Regions from separate parts of the Methylobacterium sp. NPDC097929 genome, predicted to be linked through region 3. Evidence: riboswitches for the same ligand, from Rfam matches in the RefSeq annotation. Region 3 holds a riboswitch; each other region holds the start of a gene.

Region 1 (2,192 bases), on a different contig from region 3:
CGGCCAGGGCCGGGGCGGGCAGTTCGGCCGCGGGGAGGGCGGCCAGGGGCGCGGCGGGCGCCGCGGCTGCCGGCACCGGGGCCACAGTGCGCGGCGCTGCCCGCGTGAAGCCGCGGCTGGCCGTCTGGAGAACGGGGGCGGGATCGAGCATCCAGGCCAGGGCGGCCGCCTGATCGGTCTCTGCCCGCTCGGTGCCGCCCGATGCCTGCGCCCCGTCCATCGCGGCAGGCGCCGCCGCATCCTGCGGCTGCAGCAGGCCGGCGAGCGCCAGCCCCCCGAGGGCGGTCAGCGCGAGCGCCGCGACCGGCAGCCGACGCCGACGGCGGACAGGCCGGGCGGAACGGTTCTGGACGAGCTCGGCGATGTCCATGGAGGCGGTACTCGGTACGCGGATCCCGCACGGCTCCCACCGTCATTCCCGCGGCAGATGCACGGAAATGGCGCACGGGATGGCTTCGCCGTTTAGGGAAGGATCAACCTTAAGCCTTCGTCATTGAACGGGATCTTGGTTAATCTTGCCTAAAAGCGTGCCGCGAAATCGTCGGTCACTGCCGCCCGCGACCGGCCTCCATGTCGCTGAGGGTAAAGGGCGCCGTGTCCGGCCGGACACAGAGAATGTTATGTTGTTACGTTTCGCTCCTCCGGTCGTTGACCGGGTGCCGCATTGCAGCGAAGGTGGTGCGGCCAAGGTTCCCGCGGACGCGTCGCCCGCGGGCTAAGAGGGAATTCGGTCCGTCCTTCGGGGCAAAGCCGGAGCTGCCCCCGCAACTGTGAGCGGTAAGCCCCCGTCGTAAACGGTCACTGGTGCCCCGTGCATCGGGAAGGCCGAGGGGGGTGTCGACCCGTGAGCCAGGAGACCTGCCTCGGCGCGACCATGTTCCCCGGACGGGGTGTTCCGGCGGTGTGCCCGAGCGGCGAGCGCGCGTCTTCGCGCACCGTCGGCCGGGCACGCGCCGCGGCTCCCCTCCGAACAGCCCCGAGCGCGCATCGTGAGAGTCCGGACGAACCTGATTGTCGGCGAGGAAGGCCCGCAGGCACGCCGCCTTGCGCGGCCGGCCCGCGCCGCGATCCTCCACCGGTGGCCGGCGGTTCTGCTCGCTGCGCTGCTGCCGGGCTCCGGCGCGCTCGCGCAGGAATCGGTGACGCTGGAGGAACTCGCGGTCGAGGGTGAGGCCTCCGGCCGCGGCGTCGGCAACGGGGCGCCGGCCGGCGGGACGGCGGCGGCCGGCACGATCGGCCTGATCGGCCCGACGCCGGGGTACCGCGCCGACCGCGCGGTGAGCAGCACGAAGACCGACACGCCCCAGCGCGACGTGCCGCAGATCGTGACGGTGGCCCCGCGCGAGGTCATCACGGATCTCGCCGCCACCCGCGTCGACCGCGTCTTCAACTACACGCCGGGCGTGGCCCAGCAGAACAATTTCGGCGGCCTGTCGGTGTTCAGCTACGCCATCCGCGGCGTCACGACCTCCGAGATCTACAAGAACGGCTTTCCCCTGAACCGCGGCACGCCGCCCCCGCCGGACACGCAGAACGTCGAGCGCGTCGAGGTGCTGAAAGGCCCCGGCGGCGGGCTGTTCGGGCGCAGCGATCCGGGCGGGCTCGTCAACATCGTCACCAAGCAGCCCACGCGCGAGCGCTTCCTCGAGATGGGCGGGCTGTGGGGCTCGTTCGAGCAGTTCCGCGGCACGGTGGATTCCGGCGGCGCGCTCAACGAGGACGGCACGCTCCTCTACCGCTTCAACCTCGCCGCCGGCCGGCAGGGCAGCTTTCGCGACTTCGTGGACGGCGACCGGCTGCTCGTCGCCCCCGTCCTGAGCTGGCAGATCACCCCGGACACGCGGATCACCGTCGAGACGGAGTTCCTGCGCAACCGCATCGTGTTCGACCGCGGCGTCATCGCGATCAACGGCCGGCTCGGAATCGTGCCGATCTCGCGCTTCCTCGGAGAGCCGGGCCAGAGCACCGATCAGACCAACAACACGATGCAGGTTCGCGTCGATCACCGCTTCAACGCCGATTGGCAGATGCGGCTCGCCACCCACTTCAACACCGGCACGCTGGAGGGCGAGTCGGCCGAGATCCGCGCCATCGCCGCCGACAACCGCACCGTTTCCCGCGACCGCAACGTGCGCGACTACCGCTGGGATACGGCGATCGGCCAGGCCGAGGTGGTCGGGCGCTTCGACACC
Region 2 (2,192 bases), on a different contig from region 3:
CTGGCAACGGGCAAGCGCCCGCGTGCGGCTCTCGGCATCCGCCTCGGCGACGTGGATCAGAAGCCGTCCCACGCTCGGCACGTCGGAAGCGCCGATCTCGGTCCTGATCCCGACGCAGGTCAGTTCCTCCGGCGTCGCGAACACGAGGTGGCAATGGTCGAGGACGACGCGCCGGCCGATATGGTGCCGCGCCCGCTCGATGAATCCGGCCGCATCCGCACGATCATCGACGGCCAGCGAAGCGAAGGGGGCCAGAGCGACGGACAGAGCCACCACGCAAAGAACCCGCATCATCGTCGGCTCTCGGTCGAAATCGTCGCCAATAGCCTAGCAAGCGTCGGGCCAGGGGGACGCGCACGATCGGTCGATTTCAGCGGGGCTGACCGGTCTCCCGGGCATGGGTGTTCTGGTTGGCGGTCGGGCCGGTGCGGTTGAACGCGAACACGATCACCGCCGCCAGCAGGATCAGGACGATGGGTAGGGCGAACATCCAGCGATGCATGGGAGTCATCCGAGCGCGAGAAACGGGAGTTTCGGAACCCGGGCTCCCGCCGATTGGCTCCGGCGCATGGGCCATGACGCCGAGCTTCATCCCGCGACCTCTCGTCCTATGCGCCGGATGCATGCCTCCAGTGAGAGCTTATCGGATTGCCTTGTGCAGTGCAGCGTGAGAGAAGACGTCATGCAGGGCGCGACGGCGTCGCACCTTGTTGCCCTTCTTGGGCGTTTCCTCCCTAGACTTCGGGCCGCCCCTCGGGGCGGCCTTTTTTCTGTCCGCTCATCCTCGAACAACCATTGCTTTGTTCTTCCATCCTACCGCTCCGTGGGAGAGTTTTCCGCGCGCGGCCCGGTGCGCTGCAGCAAAATTCCACCCTCCCCGAGTTGCCGCTCGCTCGCGTGGCCGCGCAGGCACAGCTTCACAGTTTCGTGGCGGACCCCGATTGACCGCTGGGAAGTCCGCCGCATAGCGTGGCCGTCGACGGTTCCCGCGAGGGATCAAAAGGGAATGCGGTGAGGGGCCCTGTGCCTTGATCCCGCAGCTGCCCCCGCAACTGTGAGCGGAGAGCCCTCCATCACCACGTCACTGGGCGCGTTTTAGCCTGGGAAGACGATGGAGGGCGACGACCCGCGAGCCAGGAGACCTGCCGTCAGCCGTGGTCACACGCGAAACATGCCGGGCGGGGTGCATCGGCAGGTGTTGGGATGTCGGAGGCCGCGAGGGCCCGGCGCCTCGGCCTCGTTCGCGGTGACGTGCCACCGTTGCCGTCCGAGGCTCTGCCAGTTCCATGTCGTCGATCGGATGCCGCCACCGCGGCCGTTCCCTCTTGCCCGCCCTCCTCACCCTGCCCCTCGCGCTCGCCGATTCGGCGCGGGCTCAAGGATCACCCCTCGAACCACCGCTTGCCCGTCTCGACGAGATCGCGGTGCAGGGCGGCACCGCGTCCGGCCTTCCGCCGAACGCCCCCGCCGATGCGGTCGGCGCGGAATCCTCCGCCGCCCTCCGGACACCGAGCCTGACGCGCGCCTCGCCAGTCGGGCTCAACCTGCGCACACCCTCGCGCTCGGCGAGCCGCCTCGGCCTGACGCCACTGGAGACGCCCGCGAGCCTCGACATCATCTCCGGCGAGACCGCGCGCCTGCGCGGCCAGACCAGCGTGCTGGAGGCGGTCTCGCAGAACGGCACCGGCATCACGGCCTACGGCTCGCCCGGTTTCGGGCTTGGCGCCTTCACCAGCCGGGGCTTTGCCGGACAGAACTCGATCCAGACGCTGTTCGACGGCACCCGCCTCTATGTCGGCGCCAACACCTTCACCTTCCCTTTCGACACCTGGAACGTCGAGCGCATCGAGGTGCTGCGCGGACCGGCCTCGGTCCTCTACGGGGACGGCGCCATCGGCGGTGTCGTCAACGTAGTCTCGAAGAAGCCGCTCTTCACGCCGCTCAACGTCGCCCGGGTTGGCCTCGGCGAGGACGGCGTCGCCCGCGCGGCGATCGACACGACCGGCCCCGTCGGCGAGTCGCTCGCCTACCGCCTCAACGTCAGCGGCAACAGGGCCGGGGGTTGGCTCACGCCGGAGGGTGATTTCCGCAATCTTGCGGTCTCGGGCGCCCTGACGCTGCAGGCGACCCCGGACCTCGCGGTCACGCTGAGCCACGATCTCGGCTACCAGGAGCCGACCCGCTACTGGGGC
Region 3 (2,192 bases):
AGTCGTGGCGGCGGAACTCGCGCAGCAGGGTTCGCCCGTCGTCGAGCAGCCCGGTGGCGCCCGTCTGCAGGCCGGTCAGGCTGCCGGTGTTAAAATGCCCGGCGACCCGAAGCTGCCAGTCGGGACTGAAGGCGTGCTCCAGGCGCACCTGCACGATCCCACTCTCCGACACGGAGTTGTCGCCCGGCTCGCCGAAGAAGCGCGAGCGCGGGACGAGGCCGAGGCGGTTGTTCACCGCGACCGTCCCGCGGTCGAAGGTCTGGCGGTTGCGCAGGTACTGCGTCTCGACCGTGAGCTTGGTGTCCGGGCTGATCTGCCAGCTCACGACCGGAGCCGCCAGGACGCGGTCGCCGTCGACGTAATCGCGAAAGCTGTCCTGTCGGGCGAGCGCGCCGTTGAAGCGGTAGAGGATCGTGCCGTCCTCGCTCAGGGGACCGCCGGCATCGACCGTGGTACGCGCCGTCCCGAAGCTGCCGAACAGGGTGCCCATCTCGACGAAGGGCAATGCGACGGGCTGCTTGGTGAGGATATTGACGGTGCCTCCCGGGTCGCTGCGGCCGTAGAGTGCGCCGGCCGGGCCTTTTAGGACCTCGATGGACTGGACGTTCTGCGTGTCGGGCGCACCGTTGTAGCCACGGGCGATGTTGAAGCCGTTGAGGAAGATATCCTGGGTGGCGAAGCCGCGCACGGAGTACAGGGCGAGGTTCTGGGCGCCGAAGTCGTTCTGCTTGCCGACCGCGGGCACGTAGTCGAGGGCGCGCTCCACGCGGGTGGCGGTAGTGTCGAGCAGAACCTCCCGGGGTACGACATCGACCTGCTGCGGCACGTCGCGCCGCGGCGTCACGGTCTTGGTGCCGCTGTAGAGCTCCTCCACCCGATAGGTCGGCGTGGCGGTGAAGGTGCCCTCGACGGAGATCGGATCGAGCACCACGGAGGTCTCGGACGACTCCCTACGCGTGCCCTGGGCCCAGGCCGGGCCGCCGCTGGCAAGGGCGAGCGCGACGGAGGTGGCGGATAGGCAGAGCCGGAGCGGCGATTTCGGGCGGGACACGGGAAGCTGACCTCGGGCGACGGCAGTGGCACGTCACCGCGAACGAGGTCTGGGCGATCCCCCCGGGGGTGGTGCTTCGACACACGCCGAGGCACCCCGCCCAGCGTGTTTCGCGTGTGACCACGGCTGACGGCAGGTCTCCTGGCTCGCGGGTCACCGCCCTCTCACCGTCTTCCCGGGTAGATGACCCAGTGACGTGGTGGTGGAGAGCTCGCCGCTTACAGTTGCGGGGGCAGCCGCGGCATCGGAGCGAACCCCTCACCGCGTTCCCTTTTGATCCCCGAAGGGAACCGTCGCGGCTTGGCTATTCGGCTTGGCCACAGGTTGTCAATTCACCGGGCCGACCTACCCAGAGCCAACTCGCCGCCTCCGATCCATGCCTGTGATCCGCTCGAATACCGTCGGCTAGCCTCACGGCCCGACCATTCCGTGCAGAGGCCGCTTATGAGTGAAGAGCGGCCATTCCAGCGGTTGCGGCCGAAGGTCCGCTGATGGCGCACAGCCGAACAAGCCGAGGGCGAACTCCTGACCCATAGCTGTCCCTCCCATCCGCGGCCTTCGTCGTCCGCTTCGACGTGGGAAGCGGACGTCGTGAAAGTCCTCCCGGCACTGCGAGTAGGGCAGCCAGGGCTACCTGCCGGCCTTCGGGCAGGCAGTCGTGCAGGTCGCTGGCCCGGTTAAGGCTGTTTGAACGGAGGCGAAGTTCACCAACGGTGACAGGACGCGGTGCCGACCGGCGCCGGGGCTCTCAATCTAGCTGAGCTTCGGCTGGCCGTTGGAGGCCGAGAGGCCGCCGTCCACCGGCAGGTTCACCCCGGTGACGAAGCGCGCGTCCTCGCTCGCCAGGAAGGCGATGACTCCGCTGATGTCGTCCGGCTGGGCGCCCCGTCCCATCGGGATGCGCTCGTTGAACTTGGCGACGAGCTCGGGTTGGTCCTGCATGCCGGCGGTGAACGGTGTGTAGACCAGCGTCGGGTTGACTGCGTTCACCCGGACTCCGTGGGCCGCCTCGTCCATCGCCACCGCGCGGGTGAAGTTCGTTACCGCACCCTTGGCGGCGCAGTAGAAGCTGTGGTTCCAGTCGCCGCCGAGCCCGGACACGGAGGAGACGTTGACAATGCAGCCGCGGCTCTCGCGCAGG
Region 4 (2,192 bases), on a different contig from region 3:
TGTCAAATCGTCAGCATGTTGTCATGACGCGATCGGATCACGAGGCTGCGGAAGCCGCGACGGCCCTGGTGCTGGAGATCTTCCGGTCCAGCGGCGCGCTGCTGGCCGCCGGTGACCGGCTGGTGGGCGATCTTGGCCTCACCAGCGCCCGCTGGCAGGTTCTGGGCGCCGTCGCGCTCGCCGCCGAGCCGCTGCCGGTTGCCCGCATCGCCCGGGACATGGGTATGACGCGCCAGGGCGTGCAGCGGACGGTCAACGATCTGGCGACTGCCGGCCTCGTGAGCTTTGCCGACAATCCTCACCACCTGCGCGCCCGCCTCGTTCTTCTCACGCCCGCGGGCCGGGACGCCTACGCAGCGGCGGCGGCGCGGCAGGCTCCCTGGGCGGCCGCGCTCGCCCGCGGTCTCGACCCTGCGGCGCTCGATGCGGCCCGCACCCTCGTGCGGACCATCGGCGAGCGGGCCAGCGAACGCCGGAGCGGCGAACGACCGGGAGACCACGATGCTGATCGGTGAACTCGCCCTCGTCGCGGCGGCGGCCTTCGCCGGCGCCGCGCTCTATGTCGGCTTCGTGGAGCATCCGGCCCGGCTGGTTCTCGACCCGGCTTCCCAATTGCAGCAATGGCGCCCGAGCTACCGGCGCGCGACCCGGATGCAGGGCGGCTTGGCGCTGGCCGCCACCGCGCTCGGCCTGCTCGCCTGGGCGCGTACGGGCGATCCGCGATGGGGGCTCGGGGCGGGGCTCGCGCTCGCCAACTGGCCCTACACGATGCTGGCGATCATGCCGACCAACCGCACCCTGCTGGCCGCCTCGGGGACCGATCCAAGCGTGGCGCCGCTGATGCAACGCTGGATCCGCCTGCACGCGGTCCGCAGCGGGCTCGGTCTTGCGGCAGTCGCGGCCTTCCTCTGGGCGCTGCGGTGATCGCGTCCGCTCGGTCGACCGGCGCCGGACACGTTGTGCGTCCGTCCGCATCAGGCTATGACCGCTCGGTGACGGTGCCCCGGCAACGGGGTGAAAAGGGAATGCGGTGAGAGGGTTTCTCGAAAGCCTCGATTCCGCGGCTGCCCCCGCAACTGTAAGCGGCGAGTTCCTGCCACGAGCCACCGGGCGATCCGGGAAGGCGGCAGGCGCGATCGCAGCCGCGAGCCAGGAGACCTGCCGTCCGGTGCGAATTTGTTCTCGAATGCCGCCGGTGGGGCGGCCGGAGCCCGTGACCCGATGACGACTGCGACCCTTCAGACCTCGGCCACCGCCACCCGTTCCGCCGAGGGCGCCCGTGCGCTCCTCGTGGCTGCCTTCCTCGGCCTCGGTCTCGTCTTCGTGGCCGGCTTCGCCCCGGCCTCGGTGCTGCACAACGCGGCGCACGACTTCCGCCACGCGCAGAACTTCCCCTGCCACTGATCGCGGCGCCCGCAAGGCTCGCATCATGATCGCACGGTTGTTGTCGGCGGCGCTCGTCGCCGGCTTTCTCGCGTCCGTCGTCGCGACGGGCCTGCAACTCGCCCTGACCTCTCCGCTGATCCTCCAGGCGGAGACCTACGAGGGCGGGGGTGCGCACGCTGCCGTCGCCCCCTCCGCCGCCGTCACTTTCGCCTCCCTGATCGTGCCGGCCCACGCCCCGTCGCAGCACAGCCACGGCGAGGGCGGCCACAACCACGGCCGGGCCGACGAATGGCAGCCCGCCCCGGGCCTCCAGCGCATGGCCTTTACCGGCCTCGCCACGCTGGTCGGCGGGGTCGGCTACGCCCTGCTGCTCGCCGCGGTGATGCTGGCCCTGCGCCGTGAACCGAACCCGCGCACCGGGCTCGTCGTCGGCGTCGCCGGCTTCCTCGCGGTGGCGCTCGCGCCCGCCATCGGCCTGCCGCCGGAACTGCCCGGCATGGGCGCCGCGCCGCTGGTGCTGCGCCAGTTCTGGTGGCTGATGACGGTGGTCGCCACCGGCCTCGGCCTCTACCTGATCGCCGTGCGCCGGGTGCCGCTGACGATCCTGGGCGGCCTCGTCCTGATCGTCGTGCCGCATCTCGTCGGAGCGCCGCAATCGCTCGACACGGTCTCGTCGCAGGTGCCGCCGGCAACCGCCGCGCAGTTCGCCGCGCGCTCGCTCGCCATCGGCTTCGTGTTCTGGGCGGTGATCGGGCTCGCCTATGGCTGGGCCTGGGGGCTGTTCGGCCGCGCGGCGGGCGCCCGCC

Evidence for each region. A riboswitch is a leader RNA that binds a small molecule or an ion and turns the genes downstream of it on or off. The one in region 3 is predicted to bind cobalamin.
Region 1: it holds a riboswitch for cobalamin, as region 3 does, so the genes downstream of both, ACPCJR_RS19960 (TonB-dependent siderophore receptor) here and ACPCJR_RS17880 (TonB-dependent siderophore receptor) in region 3, are expected to answer to the same signal.
Region 2: it holds a riboswitch for cobalamin, as region 3 does, so the genes downstream of both, ACPCJR_RS01060 (TonB-dependent receptor) here and ACPCJR_RS17880 (TonB-dependent siderophore receptor) in region 3, are expected to answer to the same signal.
Region 4: it holds a riboswitch for cobalamin, as region 3 does, so the genes downstream of both, ACPCJR_RS19315 (CbtB domain-containing protein) here and ACPCJR_RS17880 (TonB-dependent siderophore receptor) in region 3, are expected to answer to the same signal.

Annotation. Positions count from the first base shown of each region.
Region 1 covers NZ_JBMVEP010000010.1:34,063-36,254, reverse strand. Annotated here, with positions in the region: gene ACPCJR_RS19965 (DUF2778 domain-containing protein) at 1-370, opposite strand, end outside; cobalamin riboswitch at 671-880, shown strand; gene ACPCJR_RS19960 (TonB-dependent siderophore receptor) at 1,092-2,192, shown strand, end outside.
Region 2 covers NZ_JBMVEP010000001.1:229,498-231,689, reverse strand. Annotated here, with positions in the region: gene ACPCJR_RS01070 (hypothetical protein) at 1-294, opposite strand, end outside; gene ACPCJR_RS01065 (hypothetical protein) at 371-502, opposite strand; cobalamin riboswitch at 964-1,164, shown strand; gene ACPCJR_RS01060 (TonB-dependent receptor) at 1,287-2,192, shown strand, end outside.
Region 3 covers NZ_JBMVEP010000007.1:232,174-234,365, reverse strand. Annotated here, with positions in the region: gene ACPCJR_RS17880 (TonB-dependent siderophore receptor) at 1-1,051, opposite strand, end outside; cobalamin riboswitch at 1,166-1,361, opposite strand; gene ACPCJR_RS17875 (SDR family NAD(P)-dependent oxidoreductase) at 1,805-2,192, opposite strand, start outside.
Region 4 covers NZ_JBMVEP010000009.1:85,471-87,662, reverse strand. Annotated here, with positions in the region: gene ACPCJR_RS19325 (MarR family winged helix-turn-helix transcriptional regulator) at 24-515, shown strand; gene ACPCJR_RS19320 (DUF1772 domain-containing protein) at 502-924, shown strand; cobalamin riboswitch at 980-1,179, shown strand; gene ACPCJR_RS19315 (CbtB domain-containing protein) at 1,222-1,404, shown strand; gene ACPCJR_RS19310 (CbtA family protein) at 1,430-2,192, shown strand, end outside.